4 regions of the Streptomyces sp. NPDC005728 genome follow, and region 1 is predicted to be linked to each of the others. Evidence: riboswitches for the same ligand, from Rfam matches in the RefSeq annotation. Region 1 holds a riboswitch; each other region holds the start of a gene.
The links. Region 1 has a riboswitch for cyclic di-AMP ahead of ABZ471_RS09230 (transglycosylase SLT domain-containing protein). Riboswitches for the same ligand answer to the same signal wherever they lie in the genome.
Positions count from the first base shown of each region.

Region 1 (6,968 bases):
GGTGGGCTGCGCGAGCAGGGAGACGTACGGCGAGCCGAGGGTGGCGGCCGCGGCGCCCGCGTCGAGAACGTGGTCGCCGAGCCGGACGCCGACCCTCCGTTCCGTGCTGCCGGAGGGCGAGAACACGCCATAGGGAAGGTTGTGCGGACCGAAGGGGTCGCCCTCGGGGACGTCGAAGGGGGGCATGGGGTACTGCCTCGCTCTCATCCGGGCCATGCATGGCGGTGCGTTCCATGTGGTCGCGCCACACGTTACGGGTGAGTTGCGCGTCTTGGGCAGTGCCCCTCGGGGCGCCCCGAGGAGTACTCGAAAGGTTGCCCGAGTGATGTATAAAGAGTTCGCAATGTCCTAATAAGCCTTGTGGGAGGCGGCAATTCCGGCTTAGCGTCCTTTGGGGGACACGGACGGGGTGGGTCCGGTCCGTAAGGGGGACACGTGGGGGGACCCGTGGCCGGAAACACCTTTGGTGTGCCTTTCGAGGCGGACCGTGACGTGCCGGGGCTGATCGTCAAGTTCGGCGACTATCCGCTGCACCACGGCGGTGTGGGCGCGATCCGCAGTCTGGGCCGCCTGGGCGTCCCCATGTATGCAATCACCGAGGATCCCTACACACCCGCGGCCTCTTCCCGTTACCTCAAACGGGCGTTCGTCTGGCCGACGACGGGTGCGGAGGAACCGGGCCACCTGGTGGAGGGGCTGCTCCGTATCGGCCGCCGGATCGGCCGTCCGACCGTCCTGATTCCGACGGACGAAGAAGCCGCCGTCCTGATCGCCGAGCACCAGGACGACCTGGCCGGCTCTTTTCTCTTCCCGCGCGTCGATCCCGCGCTGCCGCGCCGGCTGGCCAGCAAGCAGGGCCTGCACGAGCTGTGCGTGGAGCACGGCGTCGCAAGCCCGTCGGCGGCGTTCCCGGACTCGTACGACGAGATCGTCGCCTTCGCGGACGAGGCCCGCTTCCCGGTGGTGGCCAAGAACCGGGAGGCGTTCGTCCGGCGCCGGCGGCCCGCCGTCAACGGCACCACGAGGATCGCTACCCGGGAGGGCCTGCTCACCCTTGCCCGCGACTGGGGCGAGCAACCCGGTGTGATCCTCCAGGAGTACCTGCCGAGGGAGGAGGCCGAGGACTGGATCGTGCACGCCTGTTTCGACGCGGACTCCAGCCCGCTCGCCCTCTTCACCGGCGTCAAGGTCCGCTCCTGGCCGCCGCATGCGGGCATGACGGCGAACGCGTACGTCGTCGACAACCCGGAACTCGCGGACCTCGCTGCGCGTTTCATCAAGCAGATCGGCTTCAGCGGCATCATCGACCTCGACCTGCGCTTCGACCGGCGCGACGGACAGTACAAACTCCTCGACTTCAACCCGCGCATGGGCGCCCAGTTCCGCCTCTTCGAGAACGAGTCGGGCGTGGACGTCGTACGCGCGATGCACCTGAATCTGACCGGCCGCCCCGTTCCGGAGGGGGAACAGCGCGCCGGCCACCGCTACATCGTGGAGAACATCGACCTGCCCGCCCTCCTCGCCTACCGCCGCAGCGGCTATACGACGCCGCACGCGCCGGCGAAGGCGAGCGGGACGGAGCTGGCCTGGCTCGCGGGTGACGACCCGCTGCCGTTCCTCACGATGCTCGCCCGCTTCGTGCGCCCGGGCGCGAAGCACCTCTATCAGCTGTGGCGGACCAACCGCCGCGGCAGCAGCACCACTCCCACCACGAAGTAGGCAAGGCCACGAAGGTGGCGCATCGCGTCCTGGGGAGGGACTTCGTGATTCGACCGGTTGCAGTCATCGGGGCCGGGCCGTTCGGCCTGTCCACCGCCGCCCATCTGCGGGCGCGCGGCATCCCCGTCCGCGTCTTCGGTGACCCCATGGTCAGCTGGCGCGACCACATGCCCGAGGGGATGCTTCTGAAGTCGACCCCTGTCGCCTCCAACCTCGACTGCCCACAGCCCGGCCACACCCTCGCCGACTACTGCGACGCGGCCGGCATCCGCCGGCTGGTGACGGACGAGGACATCATCCCGGCGGATACCTTCATCGCCTACGGCGAGTGGTTCCAGCGCAAGCTGCTGCCGGACCTGGAGCGGGTCAGGGTCGTCGCCGTCGACCGCGACAAGAGCGGCGGGTTCGAACTCAAGCTGGACTCCGGGGAGTTGTTCACGGCCCGCGCGGTCGTGGTCGCCACCGGCCTGTCCGGGCTGGCCCACCTCCCGGCGGAGCTGGCGGCAGCGGCGGCCGACGGACCGGCGCCCACGGGCCCGGTCTCCCACAGCTCCCAGCACCACGACCTCACCCGTTTCGCCGGCAAGGAGCTGATCGTCGTCGGCGCCGGCCAGTCCGCGCTGGAGACGGCGGCCCTCGCGGCCGAGGCCGGCGCCCAGGTGCGCGTGGTCTCGCGCGGCCGCGGCCGGGTCGCCTTCGGCGCCCCGCCCTGGAACCAGCCGAGGCTGCGCCCCGAGTCGCCCTTCGGGCGCGCCTGGTCCCTGTGGGCGCTCAGCTACTACCCCCATCCGTACCGCTTCCTGCCCGCCCGCACCCGCCACTACCTGGTCCGCCGGGTCCTCGGCCCGCTCGGCGCCTGGTGGTTGCGCGACCGCTTCGAGGGCAAGGTCCGGGTCCAGGAGGTCGAGCGGGTGGTGGGCGCCGAGGCACCGGACGGCAGCCCGGTCCTCGTCGTCCACGGCCACGGTGGCCGCACCGAGCGGCTTGCCGCGGACCACGTCATCGCCGCCACCGGCTACCGAGTGAACATCGCGGCCATGGACTTCCTCGGGCACGAGCTGCGCACCCGGCTCGCGGTGAGCCGGGGTGCGCCCCGGCTCGGCGCCGGGTACGTCTCCTCGGTGCCGGGCCTGTACTTCACCGGCCTTCCGGCGGCGTCCTCGTACGGCCCGGTGATGCGCTTCGTCTGCGGTACGGAGTTCGCCTCGCCGCGGCTGGCAGGGCACCTGGCGGCCGCGCACGGGTGAGTGCCGGGCGGGTCTGAGCGACGGGCGGGGCCACACCCCGCCCCACGCTTTCCGTCCCGCTCCGTCGGTGCAGTGAAAGCAACCCGGCGAGCACCGCTGACGCTCATGAGGCGCACCATGCGGGCACGGATGGCAACCCGGCGTAGATCCTTCGCCGACCACTTCGCCGAGAAGCAGCTCTCCGCGCTGACCCTCACGCTCTCCGCCACCGGCATGGTCAACCGCGTCATCCACACCATCGGGGAGTCCACAGGCACCACTTGGGGCTGAGCAGCACACAAGTCCGGGAAGATCAGGGTGAGTCGGCGGTGCGCGCTGTCCGTATTCTCTGATCATGGCCGCACCCCCCGCATATGCACTGATCGCCACCGACCTGGACGGGACGCTGCTGCGTGGCGACGACACCGTCTCCGACCGGTCGCTCGCCGCGCTCGAGCGGGTGGCGCGGGCCGGCGCCCGGCACCTGGTGGTGACGGGCCGGCCGGTCCCCCGGGTGCGGCCCCTCCTGGACGGCCTCGGCTGCACGGGGCTCGCGGTGTGCGGACAGGGCGCACAGGTCTACGACGCCGGCGCCGACCGTCTGCTGTGGTCGGTACGACTGGACCGGGACCTGGCCGAGACGGCGCTCGGCAAGATCGAGGCCGAGGTGGGGCAGGTCTACGCGGCCGTGGACCAGGACGGCGTGGACGGGCTCACGCTGATCGAACCGGGGTATCTGATGCCCCACCCGACCCTGCCCGCCGTACGGGTCGGCCGGCGCGACGACCTGTGGTGCGCGCCCATCAGCAAGGTCCTGCTGCGCCACCACACGCTGTCCGACGACGAGTTGGCGGCGACCGCGCGTTCGGCGGTGGGCTCGCTGGCGACGGTCACGATGTCCGGTCCGGGGACCGTGGAACTCCAGCCGTGCGGCGTCACCAAGGCGACGGGGCTGGCGCTGGCCGCCGAGCGCCTGGGGATCACGGCGGAACGGGCCCTCGCCTTCGGTGACATGCCCAACGACATCCCCATGTTCGACTGGGCCGGACGCGGTGTCGCGATGGCCGACGCCCACGCCGAGCTCAAGGCCGTCGCCGATGAGATCACCCTGTCGAACGAGGACGACGGCATTGCCGTCGTCCTCGAAAGACTGTTCCCGACCGACTGACCGGGATATCAGTAGGGCCTGCCGCCGCTGCCTGTCAGTAGGCGCCGAAGACGTTGTCCATCGACCCGTAGCGCGCGGCCGCGTAGTTGCAGGCGGCCGTGATGTTCGCGACCGGGTCGTAGATGTCGAAGGACGTTCCGGCCACGTGGTACGCGTTGAACGTCGGGTCGATGACCTGGAGCAGGCCCTTGGACGGGATGCCCTTGGCGGCGTTGGAGTCCCAGAGGTTGATGGCCTTCGGGTTGCCCGACGACTCGCGGATGATGTTGCGGTAGATGCCGTTGTACGACCCCGGGATCTTCTTCTCGGCCATGATCGCGAGCGACTCGCGGATCCAGCCGTCGAGGTTGTTCGGGTACCCGGCGAGCGTAGTGGACGGCGTGGTGGCCGTGGGGGTGGCCGCGGAGGCGCTGGTCGCGCCGATGAGAGGAAGGGCGAGCACGGCGGCACCGGTACCGACGACAGTGAGCTTGCGGACGAAGCGGTTGGGGCGGGCACGGCGGGACTGAGCGGCAGCAGACATGGGGAAGTCCTCTCCGTCGCCTGCGAGGTGAGCTGTCGGGTTCGGGCGGGGAGGTGCCCGGCCGTGCCCCTGGGGGAGGAGGCACGACTTCACCCCGAGCCGTTCCGGTGCGGCGAGTGCCGTCCGGTACAGCGGCTTACCTGGGTCCCCCGCTCCTGCCGTACGAATGAGTTCGTCGATGGGTTGAGTCAGGCGCGGCAGGATTCGGCGTTCGCCTGACTGGCCCGGAAGCTATGCGAGAGCACATGTCCGGAACAAGTATCTGATTCACATAAAGAGCCCGTTGACCTTGATCTGCGCCGTATGGGGTACTTGATCCTTTGCTGCTGCCAACACTCAACTGGCCGATACGGCAAGGGAGACCGGTGGTGGCGCGATCAGTTGGGTGCAGGGGCGCGCGTGACCCAACTCACGAAATGACGAAGTGTATCAAATCAGACATGCAGGATTAGAGGGATTTGCTGCGCGTGTCGTAATAAGGAGTACTCCACTCGCCACTCATTTCACGACAAAACGGGCGGATTCCTGGTAAGTCAGTGAAAGTCCACTCTTATCAGATGATCAAAAACATACCGACCCTGATCCGATACCGCCCGGGCTGGACCGGTGGGCGCTATCGGTGATCGAAACAGGACCGGATACGCTGACTTGAGTGGTGGCAACGACCTATCGACAAACCGCGTAATCGCCAGCAGACACCAGCAGACAGGAGACCCCTCGTGACCGTCGTCGGGCCGTTCGGGCTGAGCGTGCGGGACCAGGCTCTGGAAGCCGATGTCCAGGCCGGATTGACGGCTGTCGAGGAAGGCTTGCTCGAAGCCACCAAGAGCGAGGTCCCGTTCATCACGGAGGCCGCGCAGCACCTCGTACGGGCCGGCGGGAAGCGGTTCCGGCCGCTGCTCGTGATGCTCGCGGCGCAGTTCGGCGACCCGTACACGCCGGGGGTCGTGCCGTCGGCCGTCGTCGTGGAGCTGACCCACCTGGCCACGCTGTACCACGACGACGTCATGGACGAGGCGTCCGTGCGGCGCGGTGTGGACAGTGCCAACACCCGCTGGGGCAACTCGGTCGCGGTCCTCACCGGCGACTTCCTCTTCGCCCGCGCCTCCCAGATCCTCGCCGACCTCGGCCCCGAGGCGGTCCGGGTGCAGGCCCTCGCGTTCGAGCGGCTGGTCACCGGGCAGATCCTGGAGACCGCAGGTCCCTCGGACGGCCGCGATCCGGTCGAGCACTACCTGGACGTGCTCAGCGGCAAGACGGGCTCCCTGGTGGCCGTGTCCTGCCGGTTCGGCGCGATGATGTCCGGCGCCGACGAGACGGTCGTCGACGTGCTCACCCAGTACGGCGAGCGGCTCGGGGTCGCCTTCCAGCTCGCGGACGACGTCCTGGACATCGCCTCCGACTCGCACGAGTCCGGCAAGACCCCGGGGACCGACCTGCGTGAGGGCATCCCGACGCTGCCCGTGCTCCGGCTGCGTGAGCGGGCCGCCCGTCTCGGCCTGCCGGAGGACCTCGCGCTGTGCGAGCTGCTGGACTCCGACCTCAGCGACGACGCGCGGCATGCCGAGGCGCTGTCCGCGCTGCGCGCCCACCCCGCGCTGGAGCAGGCCCGCCGGGACACCGTCCGGTACGCGGAGGAGGCGCGGGCCGCGCTGGCCCCGCTGCCGGAGTGCGACGCCAAGGCGTCGCTCCTCGAACTGTGCGACGCGGTGGTGCACCGGGCGGGCTGACCGCCTGCGCCTCCCGGCTTCGTCGGCGCTCCGGACGTTCCCGGCGCGCCGCAAGCCTGGCCGTCGCCGCAGTCGGGGTGGCCGCCGCCGCGGCGATCCCGGCATCCCCGAGCCGGACCTCAAGGCCACCCGACGGGCAAGCACCACGGGCTGCTCGCCGGCACCTCCGGAGATCCTGTGGCTGAACGCCGTCGCCGGAGTCGCCCCGTCCGGCTCCTGCACCCCGGGCAGGCTCGTCGGGGTGCCCTATCGGGCTGATCAGGCGGATCACGCGGATCAGGCGTACTACGTCTTCGTGCAGCGCTGACCCGGGTCGGCGCGGACTGCGGCGGCCTCTCCCCGCCCGACCCCTACGGGTCGGGGGAGGCACCGCCCCGACGTGTCATACCGCAGGCGTACACGGAGTTGGCTCCGTGGTCTGACGCTTCCTCACGGCCGATTTGGTCAGATGGAGAACACGGAAATCACCACTCATCACCGATTCGGGTGAGAATGGCGGCTCAGGTGGACCAGTGTGGGGACAGCCGCCGCCGACGACGGAGGTAAGGCACAGATGGCACCGTACGAATCCGACGACGCGGCGAGCGCCGCTCAGGGCGAGG
Region 1 covers NZ_JBEXYL010000009.1:54,544-61,511, forward strand. The annotation lists gene fahA (fumarylacetoacetase) at 1-186, opposite strand, end outside; gene ABZ471_RS09210 (ATP-grasp domain-containing protein) at 469-1,719, shown strand; gene ABZ471_RS09215 (FAD-dependent oxidoreductase) at 1,764-2,966, shown strand; gene ABZ471_RS09220 (hypothetical protein) at 3,096-3,236, shown strand; gene ABZ471_RS09225 (HAD family hydrolase) at 3,301-4,113, shown strand; gene ABZ471_RS09230 (transglycosylase SLT domain-containing protein) at 4,148-4,636, opposite strand; cyclic di-AMP (ydaO/yuaA leader) riboswitch at 4,641-4,856, opposite strand; gene ABZ471_RS09235 (polyprenyl synthetase family protein) at 5,356-6,366, shown strand; gene ABZ471_RS09240 (DUF2092 domain-containing protein) at 6,920-6,968, shown strand, end outside.

Region 2 (6,968 bases), on a different contig from region 1:
GCCCGGAGCCCGTCGCCGCCGACCGCCACTGGCTGCGCACCGCCTGCGACCTGGCCGCCCTCTGCCCGCCCTCGCGCACGGCCTTCAGCGTCGGCGCGGTGGTGGTCGCCGCCGACGGCACGGAGCTGGCACGCGGCCACTCGCGCGAGGGCGGCGACCCCGTGGTGCACGCGGAGGAGGCGGCCCTCGCGAAGATCGACCCCGCCGACCCTCGCCGGCCCGGCGCCACCGTCTACAGCAGCCTGGAACCCTGCTCCCACCGCGCCTCCCGCCCCGCCCCCTGCGCCGAGCTGATCCTGCGGGCGGGCGTACGACGGGTGGTCACGGCCTGGCGCGAGCCGGACACGTTCGTGACGGCGGCCGACGGGACCGGGGTGCTGGTGGGCGCGGGCGTGGAGGTCGTCCTGCTGCCGGAGTACGAAGGCCCGGCGAAGGCGCCGAACACCCACCTGCTGCCCTGAGACGTCACCCCGCGGAAACCCGTGTGCTTCGTGTCCTGCGCATGGCGTACACTGGAGTCACAACGACGCGGGGTGGAGCAGCTCGGTAGCTCGCTGGGCTCATAACCCAGAGGTCGCAGGTTCAAATCCTGTCCCCGCTACTGAAGGCTCAGGGCCGGAATTCAGCAATGGATTCCGGCCCTGAGTGTTTTCCCGTCCTCCCGGGGTACGCCGAGGCGTATACGCGCGTGGCGTACGTCACATGCGGTCATCCGCTCGGTCCACCGCAGTCGCCCGCCGTCCCTTCTCCGGCCACGCTGGACGTACGTCAAGGACACGGGAGACGAGCAGTGTGCCCTGGTGAGGTGGAGGAGGGCCCGCATGCCAGGGCCGGCGGCCGACGCCCCGGCCGCCCCGCCTCGGAACCCGGCCCCGCCCCGGAGCCCGGCTTCGGCGAGGAGCCTGCACCCCGCCCGCCGGAGAAGCGCCGTGGCCGTCGTCCCGCCGCGCGCACCCTGGCCCGCGCTCTGCCCGCCCTCCTGATCGCCGGCGGGATCGTGTACGACCTCCTCACCCCGCGCGCCTTCACCGCCGTCCCCTTCTTCACGGCCGCCCCGCTGATCGCCGCGCCGCTGTCCTCGCTGCGCACCACGCTCCTCACCGGCCTCGCCGCCCTGGCCGCAACCTGCGTCGTACACGCCCGGTTCGGACTCGACCCGGACGCCACCACGATCACCGAGGTCGTCACCGTGGCCACGGTCGCCGTCCTGGCCGCCGCCATCAACAGGGTCGTACGCCTCGGCGACCGGCGGCTCGCCTCCGCCCGGGAGATCGCCGAGGCCGCCCAGCGGGCCGTGCTGCCCCAACCGGACGCGTGCATCGACGGCTTCGACATCGCGGCCCGTTACGAGGCCGCGCAGGAGGGCGCGTTCATCGGCGGCGACCTGTACGCGGTGCAGGACAGCCCGCACGGCGTACGGCTGGTCGTCGGGGACGTGCGCGGCAAGGGCATGGGCGCGGTCGCCGCCGTCGCCGTGCTGATCGGGGCGTTCCGGGAGGCCGCCGAGCAGGAGGCCACGCTGGAGGCGGTGGCCGGAAGGCTGGAGCGGGCGCTGGCCCGCGAGGGCACCCGGCGCAGCGGGATCGACGCCCTCGAGGGCTTCACCACCGCCGTCCTCGCCGAACTCCCGCACGGCGACAGCGGCGACGGTGTCGTACGGATCGTGAACCGCGGTCACCCGCCGCCGCTGCTCCTGCACGGCGACGGCACCCTGCGCGCCCTCAGTGCCCACGAGCCCGCCCTGCCGCTCGGCATGGCCGACCTGGGTCTGTGGCCCGACCGGGTGACCGAGTCGGGCTTCCCGAGCGGCGCCACGCTGCTGCTCTACACCGACGGCCTGTCCGAGGCCCGCGACGCCCACGGCCGCTTCTACGACCCCCGGCGCCGGCTCGCCGGACGCAGCTTCCCCGACCCCCGCTCCCTGCTCGGCCGGCTCGCCGCGGACGTACGCCGGCACTCCGGGGGCGGCACGACCGACGACATGGCGCTGCTCGCCGTACGACGACCCTGACCGATGTCACCCACGGTGATCGGATCGGAGCCCTCCGCATAACAGCTGAGTCACCATCAAAAACGTGGTGACTCCTGAACGCCGGTCAAGTCGCCCGTTTTCCACCGCTCCTGACCCCTACGTCCCGCCTCGGAATCGTTAATGATCAAGCCGAACGGCTTGGAATCTGGCACGTGGGTCTATTAACGTTCGATAACGCAGCGCGGTCGTCCCAGCCGTCACAAGAGGCGGCTCCGTGCGCACGCGCCGAATCCTGCAAGGGAACCGGGGAACCACCACCTTGGGGTGAATCGCGCGGATGCCGTCGTGAACTGCTTGAGTCCACGGCCGGTATACGCGCGTAGGAGACCTTCCTGCTCCGAACCCGTCAGCTAACCCGGTAGGCGGAGGAAGGAAAGGAGTACGCCCGCGTGGCGTCCAACCGGCCTGCCCCCGAAGCCCCGTTCATGCCGAGTGAGACCGAGACCTTCGGTTACTTCGGCGCCCAGCGCACCGACGAGGGCTCCTGGGAGGAGTGGAACCCCACCGAGGAGTCCATACGGCCGGTTCGCGGTCGGCACCGTGTCGCCAAGCAGCGCGGCGGACTCGCCCGCAGCTCCACCGTCCTCGGTGTCGGCGTCATCGCCGCCGTCGGCGCGGGCGGCATGGCCAGCGCCAACACCGGGAAGCCGCCGGTGTCCATCTCCATGCCCGACCTGCCCTCCGTCGGCTCCCTCTTCGACGACGACTCGTCCTCCGACGCGCCCAAGGCCACCACGGCCTCGCTGAGCAACGTCGGCACGACCTCCGCCGACAGCGACGAGGACGGCTCCGACGCTGGCGAGGCCCTGCGCAACCGGATCATGGCCCAGGCCGAGCAGCAGCAGAGCAAGGCCGACAGCAGGGCCGCCGCGGCGAAGGCGGCAGCCGCCGAGAAGGAGGCCGCCGACGCGGCCGCCAAGGCGCAGAAGGAAGCCGCCGCCAAGGCCGCCGCCGCCAAGAAGGAGGCGGAGGCCGCCGCCAAGAAGAAGGCCGAGGAGGAGCGCCTGGCCGCGCTGGCCAAGCAGTACACGCTGCCGACCTCGTCCTACACGATCACCTCGACCTTCGGCCAGGCCGGCTCGATGTGGTCCTCCGGCTACCACACCGGCCTCGACTTCGCCGCGCCCACCGGCACGCTCATCAAGGCCATCCACAGCGGCACGATCACCGAGGCGGGCTGGGCCGGCTCCTACGGCTACCGCACGATCCTCACCCTCGACGACGGCACCGAGCTGTGGTTCTGCCACCAGTCCTCGATCAGCGTGTCCGTCGGCCAGAAGGTCAGCACCGGCGACGTCATCGGCCGCGTCGGCGCCACCGGCAATGTCACCGGCCCGCACCTCCACCTGGAGGTCCACCCGAACGGCCAGTCCACCGGCATCGACCCGATGGCCTGGCTGCGCGGCAAGGGTCTCACCCCCTGACGGATCGTTTGTCCGGCCTTTGCGCACCGGAGCGGAATCCGATCAACCGCTCCGGTTGTTGACGTAAGGCATGACTGCTCTGCGTACATTCGGCTCCTCCGACCTCGAGGTCTTCCCGCTCGCCCTCGGCGGCAACGTCTTCGGCTGGACCGCGGACGAGAAAGCCTCCTTCGCCGTCCTCGACGCCTACACGGCCGAGGGCGGCAACTTCGTCGACACCGCGGACTCCTACTCGGCGTGGATCGAGGGCAACCAGGGCGGTGAGTCCGAGACGATCATCGGCCAGTGGGTCAAGGCCCGCGGCAACCGCTCCGACGTCGTCATCGCCACCAAGGTCAGCCAGCACCCGGAGTACCCGGGCCTGTCCGCGGCCAACATCAAGGCGGCCGCGGACGCCTCCCTGCGCCGCCTGGACACCGACTACATCGACCTCTACTACACCCACTTCGACAAGCCCGAGGTGCCGGTCGAGGAGATCATCGGCGCGCTCGACGAACTGGTGAAGGCGGGCAAGGTCCGGCACATCGCCGCCTCCAACATCACCCCGGAGCGCCTCCAGGCATCCCTGGACTTCTCCGACCGCGAGGGCCTGGCCCGGTACGTGGCCCTCCAGCCCCACTACAACCTGGTCTCCCGCGACACCTACGAGGGCCCGCTGCAGGACCTCGCCGCCCGCGAGGGCCTCGCGGCGGTCCCGTACTTCGCCCTCGCCGCCGGCTTCCTCACCGGCAAGTACCGCCCCGGTGCGACGGTCGACAGCGCCCGCGCCGGCGCGGCCGCCAAGCACCTCGCATCCGAGCGCGGCCAGAAGGTCCTCACGGCCCTGGACGAGATCGCCACCGCCCACGAGGCCCCCGTGGCCACCGTCGCCCTGGCCTGGCTGGCCGCCCAGCCGACGGTGACCGCCCCGATCGCCTCGGCCCGCACGGTGGAACAGCTTCCGGCCCTGCTGGGCGTGGCGGAGCTGCGGCTCACCCAGCAGGAACTGGACCGCCTGACCCAGGCCTCCGCCTGACTTCTCCCCGGCCGCCACGGCGCTCAGCCGGGCCGGCGCGACCCGGCGGTGCCGGACTCTCCGCAACCGACACGGCTACGACCGACACGGTTACGACCGATACGGGTTGTGCGCGGGATTCTGCACCGTCGGATACGCGGGATACGCGGGATACGCGGGATTCGCCGGATACGGCAGCGACGGATACGCGGGATACGGCACCGACGGATACCCGTACGCGGCCCCGTACGCCGTAGGCATGGGCGCCCCGTACGGTGGCCGAGCCGGCGCGGCCACCCTCGCCGCGTACTCCAGGGCCGGGCGAGCCACTTCCCTCCGCTTCCACAGCTCGGCCAGCAGCTCCCCCTCCCGTACGACGAATTCGGCCCCGGCCCGCCCCTGCCGGCCCCGGTGCCGCAGGAACGCCAGCGAGGTCGCGTACGCCTCGTACTGTGCCACCGCCCGCGCCGCCGGCCACCCCCCGAAGTGCTGCCGAGCGTGATCCCGGGCCGTCCGCCGCGCCCGCATCGACCCGAGCACGAACGGATCGGCCGGCCCCAGCCAGCCCGCGTACACATACGCCGGCAGCTCCTCCTGCACGGTCCGCAGCTCCCGCTGCCGCGTCCAGATCGCGAGCCAGGTCAGCAGGCCGAACGCGGGCACCATGAAGGCGCCGTAGACGGCGAAGAACCCGAACTCGCCGAAGGCCGAGGAGCCGTTCCAGAAGGCGTGCATGCTCATCGCGAGCAGCAGCCCGCCGAGCGGGATCAGCCCGCGCCGGGCGTGCTGCCGTTCGGCGGAGAGCGCGGCGAGGCCGAAGCCGATGCCGGTGAGCACGGTGAACAGGGGGTGCGCGAACGGGGACATCACGACGCGCACGAAGAAGGTGGCGGCGGTGACGGAGGCGATGCCGCGGTCGCCGGTGACCTGGTCGGTCCCGAAGGCCGTGCCCAGGTAGAGGATGTTCTCGGTGAAGGCGAACCCCGTGGCGGTGACCCCGGCTATCACGACACCGTCGACGATCCCGGAGAAGTCCCGTCTGCGGAAGAGGAAGACCAGCAGCACGGCCGCGGCCTTGGCGGACTCCTCCACGACGGGCGCTATCACGGTCGCCCCGAGGGTGTCGGCGTTGGCCGGGTCGGCGGTCGCCGTGGCGATCCACCTCGTCGCGAAACTGTTGGCGACGATGGCGATCAGCGCCGCCGCGCAGGCGCCCCAGGCGAACGCGAAGACCAGGTTCCGCCAGGGGCCCGGTTCGACGCGGTCCAGCCAGCGGAAGGCGGCTATGAGCCAGGGCACGGGCAGGACGGCGAGCCCCAGCCCGACCAGGAAGCCCTCCGTGCCGGTCTGCCGGCGCACCAGCGCGAGGATGACCAGACCCGACAGGGCCAGCAGCGTGATCAGCGCTCCGTAACGCACCCACCGACGCTGCCACCAGTGCGGATGCGCTCCGCGCCCGGGGCCGGGGGAGTAGGTCGGGTACGGAGGACTGCTGGCCACGGCATCGACCCTAACGGTGACAGGGTGCTATCGGTCCTGATGCGGTACGCGACGAAAGAGCAGATCGTTCACCACATGTCCCTTGTCCAGTCCCTGCCCCTCGAAACGGGTCAGCGGCCGGAACTCGGGACGCTGCGCGAAACCGCCGTCGGCCTGGGTGTTCTCGAAGTCGGGATGCGCGGTGAGCACCTCGAGCATCTGCTCGGCGTACGGCTCCCAGTCGGTCGCACAGTGCACGGTCGCCCCCGGCCGCAGCCGGGTCGCGGCCAGCGTCAGGAACTCGGGCTGGATCAGCCGCCGCTTGTGGTGCCGCTTCTTGGGCCAGGGATCCGGGAAGTACACGCGCAGCCCGTCGAGCGCGTCGGGCCGGAGCATCTCCCTGAGCAGGATGATGGCGTCCCCGTTCCCGACCCGGATGTTGGACAGCCCGTTCTGGTCGGCGAGATTGAGCAGGTTCCCCTGGCCCGGCGTGTGCACGTCGACGGCGAGGATGTTCGTGTCCGGATCCCCGGCCGCCATCTGCGCGGTGGCCTCGCCCATCCCGAACCCGATCTCCAGCACGACGGGATTGCCGTTCCCGAACATCTCGCCGAGATCGAGGACACACTGTCCGTCGATGTCCAGCCCCCACTGGGGCCACAGCCGCTGCAGCGCATCGGCCTGCCCGGCGGTGACCCGGCTCCGCCGCGGCTGGAAACTCCGGATCCGCCGCTCGAAGTGCGATCCGGCGGGATCGGCCTTGGGCCCGTCCGGGAACCGCGGCTCCCCCTTGGCCCGGCTGTGCCGAACGGACAGACCGGGAACATGCGGGGACTGCGGCTCGGCGGGGGCGGGCCGGGGTGCTTCGGGGGCGTTGAGGGAGTCAGACACAGTGACACCGATTTTACGGGGCCTTCTCGGCCGTCCGGGTCGAGGTGGGACGGTGCCCTTTCAGCTGACCGAGTCGGGTGGTGGGTGGCATAGGCCGGGAGCCCCCTGGGACGGCGCCCGTGGCACAGGGGCACCTCACGGCGAGCCC
Region 2 covers NZ_JBEXYL010000021.1:18,119-25,086, reverse strand. The annotation lists gene ABZ471_RS16610 (dihydrofolate reductase family protein) at 1-461, shown strand, start outside; tRNA gene ABZ471_RS16605 (tRNA-Met) at 528-601, shown strand; gene ABZ471_RS16600 (PP2C family protein-serine/threonine phosphatase) at 791-2,011, shown strand; cyclic di-AMP (ydaO/yuaA leader) riboswitch at 2,246-2,414, shown strand; gene ABZ471_RS16595 (M23 family metallopeptidase) at 2,422-3,456, shown strand; gene ABZ471_RS16590 (aldo/keto reductase) at 3,527-4,471, shown strand; gene ABZ471_RS16585 (PrsW family intramembrane metalloprotease) at 4,562-5,950, opposite strand; gene trmB (tRNA (guanosine(46)-N7)-methyltransferase TrmB) at 5,978-6,820, opposite strand; gene lhgO (L-2-hydroxyglutarate oxidase) at 6,956-6,968, opposite strand, start outside.
Region 2: another riboswitch for cyclic di-AMP. It lies ahead of ABZ471_RS16595 (M23 family metallopeptidase); the one in region 1 lies ahead of ABZ471_RS09230 (transglycosylase SLT domain-containing protein).

Region 3 (6,968 bases), on a different contig from region 1:
TGATCGTCTTCTTCTGCTGCCGCAACTCCGCCTGCCGCGACCGCAGCGACTTCAGCTCGACGCGGGCGGCGCCGCGCAACTGCTCGATCTCCCGCAGCTGTTCGCGTACCCCCGCCACCGCCTTGGCCTGCCGCTCGCCGGCCCGCTCCGCGAACTCCGCCTTGTCCAGATACCGGTCGGGGTCACTGGACAACGCCAGCTGCCAGGCGGGGTCGATCCCGCCCTCGCGGTACTGGGTCGCGGCCAGCGAACCCAGCGCGTCCCGGTCCGTGTTGAGCTTCTGCTGCTTGCGGGCGGTCTCGTCGCGCAGCGAGTTCAGCCGCCGCTGGGCCGTGACCGCCTTCTCCTTCGCCCCGTTGTACGTCTCGGTGGCGGTCTCCGCCTCCTGGTACAGCTTGTCCACCTTGGCCTTCACCTGTGCCGGGGTCAGCTCCGGCGCGGCGTTGGCCGCTCCTTCGAAGGCCGTTGCGGTGGCCGCGCCCGCCAGGGCGAGGGTGGCGGCCGTGCGGGCCGTGTTCCCGCCGAGCGAGCGCTGTCGGGGCTTGCGGTGCGCTGCCACCTGGACCGTCACGTCCTTCCGTGGGACTCGTGCGACCGAGCGAGCGGTCGATGCGTCCGGCGGCGGCCCGCACAGGGGAAGCGGGCCGCCGCCGGACCTTTCTCGGCGGTGGTGGCCGACGGCCGCCCCTGGCCCGGGCGGCGGTGGGGAGCCGGTCACCTGGGGGAGGACGCTAGGCCTGCCTGTGACAGGCAGGTAACGCGGAGTGCAGAACTGGCTTTGACCGATCGAGGTGTGACCGTATGTGACCGAGATTCGAGGTCGGAGGCGTCGCCTTCACGCAGCGTGGTGACCGATGCGCGCAATGCGGGACACGCGGGAGCCGCGTGGTGCTATGGGGCGCATATATGCAAGATCCACGGATCCGGCGGCGAGCCCGGTGAAGGGAGCCTCAAGCGCCCTTCACTAGGCTCCGGGCCCATGGACGTACTCATCCATCTTTTCGTCGGCGTGCACATCATCGGCATCGCCGCGCTGCTCGGTGGTTTCCTCACCCAGATGAAGGCGATAGGCCAGGGCACAGCCCGCTTCGTCCCCGGAATGCTGCATGGCGCGCTGGCCATGCTGGGCACCGGCGTGATCCTGGTCGGCCTGAACCAGGCCGACGACCACCACGTCAACACCGTCAAGATCGGCCTGAAGCTGGCCCTGCTGATCGTGATCCTCGGGCTGGTCTACGTGAAGCGCGACGAGGAGAAGGTGGACAAGGGCGCCTTCGGGCTGGTCGGCCTGCTGACCGCGGCGAACATCTTCATCGCCGTGCTGTGGACCTGACGCTCAGCGCCGTCCGCTGATCCCTCCACGGACCGCGAGGGCCGCGCCGGCCGCGACCACCAGCCACGCCGCCACCGCCCCCCACACCAGCACCCGCCCCAGCCCCTTCAACGACCCGATGCCCAGGGCGGCCGCGACCGACAGCGTGGCCGCCCCGGTCATCCCCAGCGGGAACACCGTCGCCCACCGCCGGATGTCGTAGCGCAGCCGCGGCCGGGCCACCTCGGCGGCCAGCAGGACCACGCACAAGGCCAGATCCAGGACGAGCAGCGCGACCGTCACGTTGCGCAGCACACCCCGGTCGTCGTCGTTCCACAGGTACAGCCGCGCACTGTCGGCGGAGAGCAGCTTCGCCCCGGCCAGTGCCGAGATGCCGAGCGCTCCGCCTGCGATCCACTGGTCCCCGGCCGCCTCGAACACCTGCCGCCGATCGAAGTGCCGCAGTGCGAGGACGTAGAGCACCAGGCCCAGCCAGAACAGCACCAGCGCGGCACGCGCGAGCCATGCCGTCGTCTCGGCCGCGGCCAGCGTGGCCGCCAGCACCGCCGGCCCCTGTGTGGCCACGCAACACAGGAACACCGCTCCCGGCATGCGCCGCTTCCAGTGCCCCACGACGAGGAACAGCAGCACCGGCCACAGCACCACCGCCACCACCAGCAGCACCTCGGCCAGGGTCTGCCGGCCGAGCGCCGAGAACCGGGTGCCGAGCACCGCCGTGGCGGCGACGGCGGTGAGCGCGCCCGGACTCTCCGCCGCGGCCACCCATCGCTGCCGCTGCATCAGCAGCCGTACGAGAAAGTCGGCGGCCAGCGCCACCCAGGCGACGCAGGCCGGCCAGAGGAAGACCCGGGACAGCGTCTCGTCGCCCGTCAGGTGCAGGCCCACCGAGACGATGCCGGTCGCCATGACGGCGGCTCCTGCCGCCGGCGGACGCTCCGCCCACCACGCACGCAGACCTGAGATGCCGGGCATGCGCCCGATGCTAGGGAGCCGAGCGGGCCCGGCGAGGAGGGCACGCGCGCGTGGGGCTCGAAAAGAGGACGGTCAGGCCGGCCGGACCACGCTGTGAATGATCGATTCGCCCCCGTGGAAGACGGACTCCTCGCGGATGTACGCGCCGGGCCGCGGGGCATGGATCATCATCCCGTTGCCCGTGCAGAGGCCGACGTGGCTGTGGTCGCCGTGGAAGAAGACCAGGTCACCGGGGTGCGCGTCGGCGAGGGAGACCGGGGTGCCCGCGGCGGCCTGGTCGCGCACGGCACGGGGAAGGGTGACACCGGCGGCCTTCCAGGCGGCCTGGGTGAGGCCTGAGCAGTCGTAGGAGCCGGGGCCGCTGGCCCCGTTCACGTACGGCTTGCCGATCTGGGCGCGGGCGAAGGAGACCGCCTTCTCGGCCCTGGAGGCCTGCGCGCCCGAGGACCCGTACGACCGCGGCTCGGCCCCCTCCTGCGTCCGCTGCTCCGGCGCGGCCGGCCGAGCCTGCTCCCGGTCCGTCAGCCGGGACAGCAGCTCGCGGGCGGAGGCGAGCTTCTTCTGGACGACGGCCTTGGCGCTCTTCGGGTCACGCGGCGACGGGGTTCGGGTCTCGTCCGGCCTCCCGGCCGGCGCCTCCTGGCTCCAGACGGGGGCCGCCTCCGTGCTTCTGGCGGTCGGTGCCGCCGCGCTCCTGTCGGCCTGTGTCTCCGGGGCCCTGTCGGCCTGCGGCTCCAGGCTCCGGGCGGTCTCCTGCCGCTTCTTCACGGTCGAGGCCAGCCGGTCCATCAGCCGGTTCTGGTCGAAGTAGTCCGGCGAGGGCTCCGGCTGCTCCTGCGGCGCGTCCGCGAACAGGGTCTTCCCGCGCGGGTCTTCCCGCCGCCCCCGCTGTCGCCCGGCCCGCTCCGTGGCCTCCTCGGACCGCTCGGCCGCGGAGTCCGCCCGGCGGTACAGCTCGTCGATCTTCTTCTCGATCTCCTCCACGCTCGGCCTGCCGTCGTCGGCGGGGGCGGCCTCGGCCGTCTGGGACAGTACGGCCACGGAGGTGAAGGCGGCGGTGGCGAGGGCGGGCGTGTGCAGGCCCGGTCCGAGGGTTCCGCCGGGGCGCGGCTTGCGGTGCGACGCCAAGAGAGGCGACTCCTTCCAATGTGCCGCCTACCGAGTTAGCTGTCGGGTTCGGGCGGGTGGTTCGGAAGGGTTGCCCTACGGCGTCGTCCCGGGCGGGAGTCGGCCGATTCACCCCGGGATCGGTGGGTCCCCGGCTCCGGCTGCCACGTAGGGCGCACCGGACTCGGCGGAGGCCGCGGCGCTCGGCGACGTTCGCCGGAAGGGGGTCGTGCGGCCTGACGGCAACCTAGCCAACTCGTGTGACTCCTGTGAAGGTTGGTGTGCCATATGTCCGATACATTTCCGTGACCTGAGGCTGTTTTCATACAGGCGTGACAAGACGCTTCCGCAGCGTGAGGGCCTGATCGGCGCGGAACTGCGCGATGACCGACCGCTCGGGAGCGGTGATCAACCCTCCGGCGATCCGGCCATGTTCCCGGGGTGGCGGCCGGTTGTCGGTGCGGCGCCCTAGACTCGGAGAGCGATGAGCAGCCTCTTTGACGACAGCTTCCTGGCGGACCTCCAGCCCCCTCGCGGGCGCGAGGAGGAGCCCCCGCCGCCGCCCGAGGACGATCACGCTCCGGAGCCGCTTGCGGACGATCTGTTCGGCGGGAAGTTCGACGTGCCGCCGGACCGGGACGCGTACTACCGCGACGGCGCCCCGCGCCCCGCGATCGACGCGGCAGCGCTCCTGGAGGGGCTGAACGAGAACCAGCGCGCGGCGGTCGCCCACGCCGGCTCCCCGCTGCTCATCGTCGCCGGCGCAGGTTCCGGCAAGACCCGTGTGCTCACCCACCGCATCGCCCACCTGCTCGCCGAGCGGAACGTGCACCCGGGCCAGATCCTCGCGATCACCTTCACCAACAAGGCCGCGGGCGAGATGAAGGAGCGCGTCGAGCAGCTCGTCGGTCCGCGCGCGAACGCGATGTGGGTCATGACCTTCCACAGCGCGTGCGTCCGGATCCTGCGGCGCGAGTCGAAGAAGCTCGGCTTCACGTCGAGTTTCTCCATCTACGACGCCGCCGACAGCAAGCGCCTGATGGCCCTGGTCTGCCGCGACCTGGACCTCGACCCCAAGCGCTTCCCGCCCAAGTCCTTCAGCGCCAAGATCAGCAACCTCAAGAACGAGCTGATCGACGAGGAGGACTTCGCCGCCCAGGCCACCGACGGCTTCGAGAAGACCCTCGCCCAGGCCTACGCGCTCTACCAGTCGCGGCTGCGCGAGGCCAACGCGCTCGACTTCGACGACCTGATCATGACGACGGTCAACCTGCTGCGCGCCTTCCCGGACGTCGCCGAGCACTACCGCCGCCGCTTCAGGCACGTCCTGGTCGACGAGTACCAGGACACCAACCACGCCCAGTACGCCCTGGTGCGCGAACTGGTCGGCACGGGCGACCGCGCCGGCGAAGCAGACGTCCCCCCGAACGAGTACGACCTCCCGCCCGCCGAACTGTGCGTGGTGGGTGACGCGGACCAGTCGATCTACGCCTTCCGCGGCGCGACCATCCGCAACATCCTCCAGTTCGAGGAGGACTACCCGAACGCGACGACGATCCTGCTGGAGCAGAACTACCGCTCCACGCAGACCATCCTGTCCGCCGCCAACGCGGTCATCGAGCGCAACGAGTCCCGCCGCCCGAAGAACCTGTGGACCAATGCCGGCCAGGGCGCACGGATCACCGGCTACGTCGCCGACACCGAGCACGACGAGGCCCAGTTCGTCGCCGACGAGATAGACCGCCTCACGGACGCGGGCGAGGCAAAGTCCGGGGACGTCGCCGTCTTCTACCGCACCAACGCCCAGTCCCGTGTCTTCGAAGAGGTCTTCATCCGCGTCGGCCTGCCCTACAAGGTGGTCGGCGGCGTCCGCTTCTACGAGCGCAAGGAGGTCCGGGACGTCCTGGCCTACCTGCGCGTCCTCGCCAACCCCGAGGACTCGGTGCCGCTGCGCCGCATCCTCAACGTCCCCAAGCGGGGCATCGGCGAGCGCGCGGAGGCGATGATCGACGCCCTCTCCCAGCGTGAGAAGATCAGCTTCCCGCAGGCCCTGAAGCGCGTGGACGAGGCCTACGGCATGGCCGCGCGGTCGACGAACGCCGTCAAGCGGTTCAACGTGCTGATGGAGGACCTCCGGACGATCGTCGAGTCCGGCGCCGGACCGGCCACGGTCCTGGAGGCCATACTGGAACGCACCGGTTACCTGGCCGAGTTGCAGGCCTCGACCGACCCCCAGGACGAGACCCGCATCGAGAACCTTCAGGAACTCGCGGCCGTGGCCCTGGAGTTCGAGCAGGAGCGCGGCCAAGGCGCAGCGACATCCGGGACTGCCGCCCCGGGCGGCACGCTGTCCGACTTCCTGGAGCAGGTCGCCCTGGTCGCCGACTCCGACCAGATCCCGGACGAAGAGGACGGCGACGGCGTCATCACCCTGATGACCCTGCACACCGCCAAGGGCCTGGAGTTCCCGGTGGTCTTCCTGACCGGCATGGAGGACGGCGTCTTTCCGCACATGCGCGCCCTCGGCCAGAACAAGGAGCTGGAGGAGGAGCGGCGCCTGGCGTACGTCGGCATCACGCGCGCGCGGGAACGGCTCTACCTCACGCGGTCGGCATTGCGCAGCGCCTGGGGACAGCCGTCGTACAACCCGCCCTCCCGATTCCTGGAGGAGATCCCGGCCGCCCATGTGGAGTGGAAGCGGACGGGTGCGACCGCACCGGTGTCCTCCGGGCCGGCCTCCGGGATCGCGGCCTCGCTGTCCTCGTCCCGTTCCCGGTCGTCGGCGGCCGGCGCGTCCGGGTTCGCCACACGGCGGACCACGGAGAAGCCGGTGGTCGCCCTGGCGGTCGGGGACCGCGTGACCCACGACCAGTTCGGCCTCGGCACGGTCGTCGCGATCAAGGGCACGGGTGGGAACGCGGAGGCGACGATCGACTTCGGGGACGCCAAGCCGAAGCGGTTGCTGCTGCGGTACGCGCCGGTCGAGAAGCTGTAGACGATCTGAGCCCCGCCGGATCGATCGGCGGGGCTCGCTTCGTGCGGGCGGCTCAGGTCGGGTCCAGGCCGTGGCTGCGCAGCCACGGCAGTGGGTCTATGGCCGCCCCGCCCGCGGGCCGTACCTCGAAGTGCAGGTGCGGGCCGGTGGAGTTGCCCGAGTTGCCGGAGTAGGCGACCGGCTCGCCGGCCTTCACGGTCGTACCGGAGGCGACGCGGTAGCTGGAGAGGTGGCAGTACCAGGTCTCCGTGCCGTCCTTCGCCGTCACGATCATCATGTTGCCGTAGGCGCTGTTCCACTTGGTGGAGACGACGCCGTCGGTGGCGGACATCACCGTGGTGCCGTACGAGACCGGGAAGTCGATGCCCGTGTGCACGGACATCCAGTTCACACCGGCCTGGCCGAAGTAGGCGCTGAGCCCCCGCTGGGTGACCGGCACAGCGAACTTGGGGCGCAGGCGCTCCTTGAGCGCCGCGGCCGCGGCCGCCTTCTTCTGCTGCAGCTCCTGCTGCGCCTTCAGGTCGATGCGCTCCTGCGTACGGCTCGCCCGGTCGGCGAAGT
Region 3 covers NZ_JBEXYL010000071.1:25,489-32,456, reverse strand. The annotation lists gene ABZ471_RS34590 (NlpC/P60 family protein) at 1-559, opposite strand, end outside; gene ABZ471_RS34585 (hypothetical protein) at 980-1,333, shown strand; gene ABZ471_RS34580 (tellurite resistance/C4-dicarboxylate transporter family protein) at 1,337-2,305, opposite strand; gene ABZ471_RS34575 (NlpC/P60 family protein) at 2,378-3,433, opposite strand; cyclic di-AMP (ydaO/yuaA leader) riboswitch at 3,441-3,612, opposite strand; gene pcrA (DNA helicase PcrA) at 3,897-6,407, shown strand; gene ABZ471_RS34565 (M23 family metallopeptidase) at 6,460-6,968, opposite strand, start outside.
Region 3: another riboswitch for cyclic di-AMP. It lies ahead of ABZ471_RS34575 (NlpC/P60 family protein); the one in region 1 lies ahead of ABZ471_RS09230 (transglycosylase SLT domain-containing protein).

Region 4 (6,968 bases), on a different contig from region 1:
TGGGGCTCGACACGGTCCGCCACCAGGGCTGCACCGGGAGGTCACCGGCAGGCTCGAAGGGCTCGCCCGGGCGGGGCAGTGCCACCGCCTGGCCGGCCTCCTCGGCGGCGTCCTTGGTCCACTCGCCGGGTTCGGCCCAGGCGTGCGGGGCGAGGTTGAAGGTGCCCCAGTGGATCGGCAGCAGCACGCCGTGCGGGACACCGCCCTGGAGGTCGAGGTGAGCACGCAGGCCTTCCTCGGGAGTCATGTGGATGTCGGGCCAGAACTCGCTGTACGCGCCGATCTGGATCATCGTGGCGTCGAACAGGCCGTGGTCCGCGCCGATCTCCGTGAAGCCCTCGAAGTAGCCGGTGTCACCGCTGTGGTAGATCCGGTGCTCCTCGCCGGCGACCACCCAGGACGCCCACAGGGTGTGCTGGGTGTTGCGCAGGCCGCGGCCGCAGAAGTGGCGGGCCGGGGTGGCGGTGAGAGTGAGTCCGCCGATCTTGGCGGACTCGTGCCAGTCGAGCTCGCGCAGCCGGTCCGGGGACACGCCCCAGTGCTCGAGGTGGGCGCCGACACCGAGCGGTACGGCGAACACGGTGTCCGTGCCGGCCAGCCCCTTGATCGTGGGCATGTCCAGGTGGTCGTAGTGGTCGTGCGAGATGACCACCACGTCGACCGGGCCCAGCGCGGCCAGCGGCAGCGGCACGGGGTGCAGCCGCTTGGGCCCGGCGAAGGGGAACGGGGAGCAGCGCTGGCCCCAGACGGGGTCGAACAGGACGCGGTGCCCGTCGATCTCCACGAGCACGCTGGAGTGGCCCATCCAGGTGACCCGCAGACCCGTGACGGGCGGTTTGGCGAGGTCGGCCAGGGTGGTGGCGTGCACCGGGACGGTGCCGCGCGGGGCGCGCAGGGGCCTGATGTCCTTGTCGAAGAACACCTTGGCGAAGTCCACCATGGAGCCGGCGGGCCGGGTGCGGGCGGTGCCGCCGGGGTTCTGGAAGACGCCGTCCTTGAAGTGGGGGGAGCGGCGGATGCGGGTGAGGCGCTCACCGCGCGGTTCCGCGCCGAAGGCCTCGGGCTGAAGCACGCCGAGCCCGAAGCTCTGGGAACGCAAACCGGTCACGGTACCTCCAGGTGGAGTCGCTGAGGCCGTCCATTATGGTCGGCCCCTCCGACAGTCCGGCGCGGGTGCGTCACAGCCGGGCGTCCGGCACACGGTGCTGACACCGATTCCGCACGTTGACACGTCCCCCGCCCCCTCCGAATACTGACTCACGATTCAGTAATCGTCACCGGGAGATCCCATGACCGCCCCCCTGATGTCGCTCGTCTGGACCGACCACATCACCGGCCGCCGGGGTTTCCTGGTCGTCGACCGGCTGGTGCGCGGCGTGGCCAGCGGCGGGCTGCGGATGCGGCCCGGCTGCACTCTGGAGGAGGTCGCCGGGCTCGCCCGCGGCATGACGATGAAGGAGGCCCTGCACTACAACCCCGAGGGCCGCTACGTCCCCCTGGGCGGCGCCAAGGGCGGCATCGACTGCGATCCGCAGGCCCCGGAGGCGTACGGGCTGCTCGTGCGCTACCTGCGTGCCATGCGGCCGTACATCGAGAGTCTCTGGACCACCGGTGAGGACCTGGGCCTCTCCCAGGACCTGGTGGACCGCGCGGCCGCCGAGGCGGGCCTCGTCTCTTCCGTCCAGGCCGTGTACCCGCTGCTGGACGACGAGACGGCGGCCCGGACGCGACTCTCGGACGCCTTCGCGGTCGAGGTCGACGGGATCGGCCTGGACGAGCTGGCGGGCGGCTGCGGGGTCGCCGAGTCGGTGCTGGCGGCCCTCGACCGGGCGTCGGTGCCGTACCGGGGCACCCGGGTGGCGGTGCAGGGCCTGGGCACGATGGGCGGGGCCACGGCCCGCTTCCTCGCGCGCGCGGGGCTCACCGTGGTGGCCGTGGCCGACATCAAGGGGACCCTCGCCAACCCGGAGGGTCTGGACGTCGAGACGCTGCTGGCCGCGCGGGACGCGTACGGCACCGTCGACCGCTCGGTGCTGCGCCCCGGCGACCGGGAACTGCCCGGTGACGCGTGGCTGTCCGCCGACGCGGAGGTGCTGGTGCCGGCGGCGGTGTCGTACGCGATCGGCACCGCCGAGCAGGAGCGGATCACCGCCCGCTGGATCGTCGAGGCCGCCAACATGCCCGTCCTGCCCGAGGCGGAGGCGCTGCTGGCCGCGCGCGGGGTGACCGTGCTGCCGGACGTGGTGGTGAACTCCGCCACGAACGCCTGGTGGTGGTGGACGCTGTTCGGCGACATCGGCCCGGACGCCGACGAGGCGTTCGCGCACATCCGCCGCTCGATGCGCGCCCTGGTCGGCCTGATGCTCACCCGGGCCGAGACCGACGCGACGACCCCGCGCGCCGCCGCCCACGCCCTGGTGACGGACCGCCTCCCGGTGATCGCGGAGCGCTTCGGGTGGTACCGCTGACGGGGGCCGGGCGGCCCTCCGGCCCGGTGCGCGAAGTGGCCTGGGGAACCAGGCCGTTTCGGCACCGGTCCGGCCGACGGACTAGGGTGACCGCGTGGCGAGAGTGCGGTTGAGCGTGGCGGAGCGGCGGGAGGAGCTGCTGCGGGCCGCCATCGAGCAGATCGAGACGCGGGGCGTGGCGGCGGTCAGGATCGCCGACGTGGCCTCCGCGCTCGGTGTGAGCAACGCGCTGGTGCTGTACCACTTCTCGACGAAGGAAAGGCTCGTCGCTGCCGCCTTCGCCTACGCGGCCGAGGGCGACCTCGCGCATCTGCGGGGGCTGCTGGGGCGGCGGACCTCCGCGCTGCGCCGGCTGCGGGCGGCCGTGCGCTGGTACGCGCCCACGGGCTCGGCCAAGGGCTGGCGGTTGTGGATCGAGGGATGGGCGGTGGCGCTGCGCGAGCCCGCCCTCCGAGAGGTCACCCGGGACCTGGACCGGCAGTGGAAAGCGGCGATCACCGAGGTCATCGCGGAGGGCGTGGCAGCGGGCGAGTTCGTGTGCGCCGACCCCGCCGGGGCGGCCCTGCGGCTCACCGCGCTCCTCGACGGGCTCGCGGTGCAGCTGACGTCGTACCCGGGCTCGGTCCCGCGGTCCCGGGCGCAGCAGTGGGTGGACGAGGCCCTGGCCCGGGAACTCGGGCTGCGGCGGGAGACGTTGACCGAGCGGGAGCGGTGAACCGTCCGGCAGGGGCGAGCCGTCACACGGGCGCGCCCCGCACCGCCGGCTCGCGGTACGGGGCACGGGCGGCGGTGGTCAGGCCACCGACGCGATCCGCATCTTGATGTCGTCCGGCGACAGGGTGCCCTTCGCCGTCACATGGTCCCCGGAGGACTCGCCCCGCAGTCGGCGTCCGATCCACGGGACCAGGTACTCGCGGGCCCAGTGGACGTCGTCGCGGCGGATCTCCAGGGTGCCCCGGGGCGGGAGCGGCGGCCAGGGCTGCTCCGGATCGGCCGGGATCTGCAGACCGAGAGCCTGGCCGGCGCGCAGCGCCACGCGCGTGTGTCCCTCGGGTGAGAGGTGGAGCCGGTCGTCGTCCCAGGCCCGGCGGTCCTGGACGGACTTCAGGGACCACAGGTCGAGCACGGGACAGCCGTACCGGTCGGCGATGGCTCGGACGTGCCCGTTGTAGGTGGCGATCTTGCCGCGCAGATGCTTGAGCAAGGGGACGCCACGGGTGTCGAATCCGGTGGTCACGAGCACCGTGCCCGCGGCCTCGGTGAGCTGGGCCACGGCCCGCTCGAAGCGCTCGGCCACCTCGTCCGGGTCGGTGCCGGGCCGGATGATGTCGTTGCCGCCCGCACAGAAGGAGACCAGCTCCGGGGCGAGTTCGACGGCCTGCGGGAGTTGGTCGGCCACGATCTGGTCGAGCAGTTTTCCACGCACGGCCAGGTTGGTGTACGCGAAGTCGCCCTCGGGGCGCCGGTCGGCGAGCAGTACCGCGAACCGGTCGGCCCAGCCCACGAACGCCCCGTCGGGGCCGGGGTCGCCCACGCCCTCGGTGAAGCTGTCCCCCACCGCTACGTACGACCCGATCACTGATCTGTTGTCATTCTTCGAATCGTCTGCCACGTCGCACCATGATTCACCTTCGGATGTGACCTACGCGACCGTAGGCGGGGGTTGACGAACGGTGAGATGAGACACCCTTAAATTGTTTGCCAATCCAGGAATAGCGACGTCGTCAGGCGCGTTGGACGTGCGATTGTCATGCCGAAGGCCGGACCCGGGGATCGGGTCCGGCCTTCGACTGCGCGTCAGGCAGGCGGTTCTGGAGGAGGATCCAGGAAAAGGAGCCTCAGACGGCGACGCCGTGCGAGCGGAGATAGGCGACCGGGTCCACGTCCGAGCCGTAGTCGGGCGTGGTGCGGATCTCGAAGTGGAGATGCGGGCCGGTCACGTTGCCGGTGGCGCCGGACAGGCCGATCTGCTGGCCCGCGGTCACGGTCTGGCCGGCCGAGACGGAGAGCTGCGAGAGGTGCCCGTACTGGGCGTAGTAGCCGTCGTTCAGCTTGATGACGACCTGGTTGCCGTACGCGCCGCCCCACCCGGCGGAGACGACGGTGCCGGCGCCTACGGCCTTGAGGGAGGTACCGGTCGGGACGACGAAGTCGACGCCGGTGTGGTAACCGCTGGACCACATGCTGCCGGCCACGTGGTAGCCGGTGCCGACGGTGGCGCCGGCGACCGGGAGGGTGTAGCCGGTGGCCGGGGTGACGGCGGTCCCGGAAGCCTGGCGGGCCTGGGAGGTCTGCGCGGAGGCTTCGGAGCCGGAGGCCTTGGACACGGAGACCTTGGACACGGAGACCTTGGAGCCGGAGGCCTTGGAGCCGGAGGCCTTGGAGCCGGAGGCCTTGGACACTGAAGCCTGCGAGCCGGAGGGGCGCGAGGGCTGCGCGGGGGCGGAAGGCTCGGTGTGTGTCCGGGTGGCCTGCCCGCCGAGCGACAGCTTCAGACCCGGGTGGATCAGCGAGGGGTTCTCGCCGACCGCCTGCCGGTTGTCCTCGTAGAGCCGGTGCCAGCCGCCGCCGACGTGCTGCTGGCCGGCAATCTTCGCAAGCCAGTCGCCGGCCTTCACCGTGTAGCTGCGCACACCCGAATTCTGCTGCGCAGCCTTCTTCTCGGCCGCCTTTTCGACGGCGGGAAGGGACTGCACGGCCTTTCCGGAAACGGGCTGCGCGGTGGCGGCGTGCGCTCCGGCGGCGCCCATGAGCGGCAGCGCCAGCGCGGCGCCACCGGTTCCGGCGACGGCGATCGAGCGGGTGAAACGCCGGTTCTTGGGGCGTCGGTGCTTACCCTTTGCGGGCATGGCGCATTCCTCTCCGACGCCTGCGAGGTGAGCTGTCGGGTTCGGGCTGGAGCTGCCCGGCCGCGCGGTGCGCGGCTACACCCCCAGCCTGCCCCGGAGACCGGGACAGGCAGTCGTACCTGGCGGGTCCCCCGCTCCTGCCGAACACGGGTGAAGTGTGTGGGGACTCCGGGCGGCGGCAGGATTCGGCGTTCCGACCGGATTGGTGGCGAACGTAAGCGAGCAAGACGCACCCGGACAAGCAGCCGGTTCCCGGCGTTCCTGCTCCAGCTGATCGAATTCGGGAATTCACGGTCACCCTCCGTGAATTACCGCATCCTTCCTCTTTTCAAATTCCTTTGGCGATACGGGTATTACGTGGACATGACCCGCGACACTCGGTCACGAATATGACGCTCCTCACGCACCCCGTCCCCACGTTTCCTTATTCCAGAGCGAGTTGGAATGAAGGCTCCAATTCGGACAGAAGGTTCAGATACGGCGTAGCCGGAGAACCGTCGCATCCAGGTCACCCTTCAGTCCGGTGCGCAGCCCGTGATGGAGCAGGACGGCACCTCGGTGCACTTCGCCCGTTTCGCGGCATTCGTACGCTGCGGTCGGGTCGAGTCCGCGCAGCCGCACCGCCGGCACCGGCTCGCCGTAGCTCTGCGCCTGGAGGCAGGCGAGGACCACGCTCTCGCCCCCGAGGACGTACTGGACGGCGCTCAGGCCGCCGGTCGGGGGCCGCAGCCGGAAGAGGTCGCCGCGCTGGACGACCGGGCGGATCTCCTTGTACAGCTCCACCCACTCCCGGGCCTCGGCCAGCTCCGCGTCGGTCCACTCGGCGAGGTCGCCTCCGACGCCGAGCACCCCGGCCATCGAGCTGACGAAGCGGAACCGCAGCGAGCTGACCCGCCCGTTGAGCTGGGTGTTCGGGCTGTCCGTGACCCAGGCGGCCATGACCCGCGCGGGGTGGATCTGGCTGAAGCCGTGCTGGATGGCGAGCCGGTCGAGCGGGTCGGTGTTGTCGGAGGTCCACACCTGGTCGGTGCGGCTCAGCACGCCGAGGTCGATCCGGCCGCCGCCGCCCGAGCAGGACTCGAAGGCCACCCCGGGGTGAGCTGCGCGCAGCCGGTCCAGCAGGGCGTACAGGGCGCGGACGTGGTCGACCCACAGCCGCTGCGGGTACGGCTCGCCGGGCCAGCCCGCGTCGGTGAAGCAGCGGTTGAAGTCCCACTTCACATAGTCGATCGGGGCGCTGGACAGCAGCGCGTCCAGTTGCTCCCCCAGATACCCCTGGACGTCCTCGCGGGCAAGGTTGAGGACGAGCTGGTTGCGCAATTCCGTCCGCTTCCGTCCCGGTTCGTACTGCACCCAGTCGGGGTGGGCACGGTAGAGGTCGCTGTCGGGGTTGACCATCTCCGGCTCGACCCAGATGCCGAACTGCATGCCCAGGTCGTGCACCTGGTCGGCGAGGGGCTTGAGACCGTGCGGGAAGCGGTCGGGGTTGGGCGTCCAGTCACCGAGTCCGGCCCGGTCGCTGGTACGCGCACCGAACCAGCCGTCGTCCACGACGAACAGCTCGACGCCGATCCCGGCGGCGCGCCGGGCGAGGGCGGCCTGCTGCTCCTCGGAGATGTCGAAGTTGGTCGCCTCCCAGGAGTTGAACAGC
Region 4 covers NZ_JBEXYL010000022.1:7,737-14,704, reverse strand. The annotation lists gene ABZ471_RS17095 (MBL fold metallo-hydrolase) at 1-1,108, opposite strand, end outside; gene ABZ471_RS17090 (Glu/Leu/Phe/Val dehydrogenase dimerization domain-containing protein) at 1,290-2,468, shown strand; gene ABZ471_RS17085 (TetR family transcriptional regulator C-terminal domain-containing protein) at 2,563-3,183, shown strand; gene ABZ471_RS17080 (SGNH/GDSL hydrolase family protein) at 3,262-4,047, opposite strand; gene ABZ471_RS17075 (LysM peptidoglycan-binding domain-containing M23 family metallopeptidase) at 4,307-5,317, opposite strand; cyclic di-AMP (ydaO/yuaA leader) riboswitch at 5,322-5,485, opposite strand; gene ABZ471_RS17070 (alpha-galactosidase) at 5,789-6,968, opposite strand, start outside.
Region 4: another riboswitch for cyclic di-AMP. It lies ahead of ABZ471_RS17075 (LysM peptidoglycan-binding domain-containing M23 family metallopeptidase); the one in region 1 lies ahead of ABZ471_RS09230 (transglycosylase SLT domain-containing protein).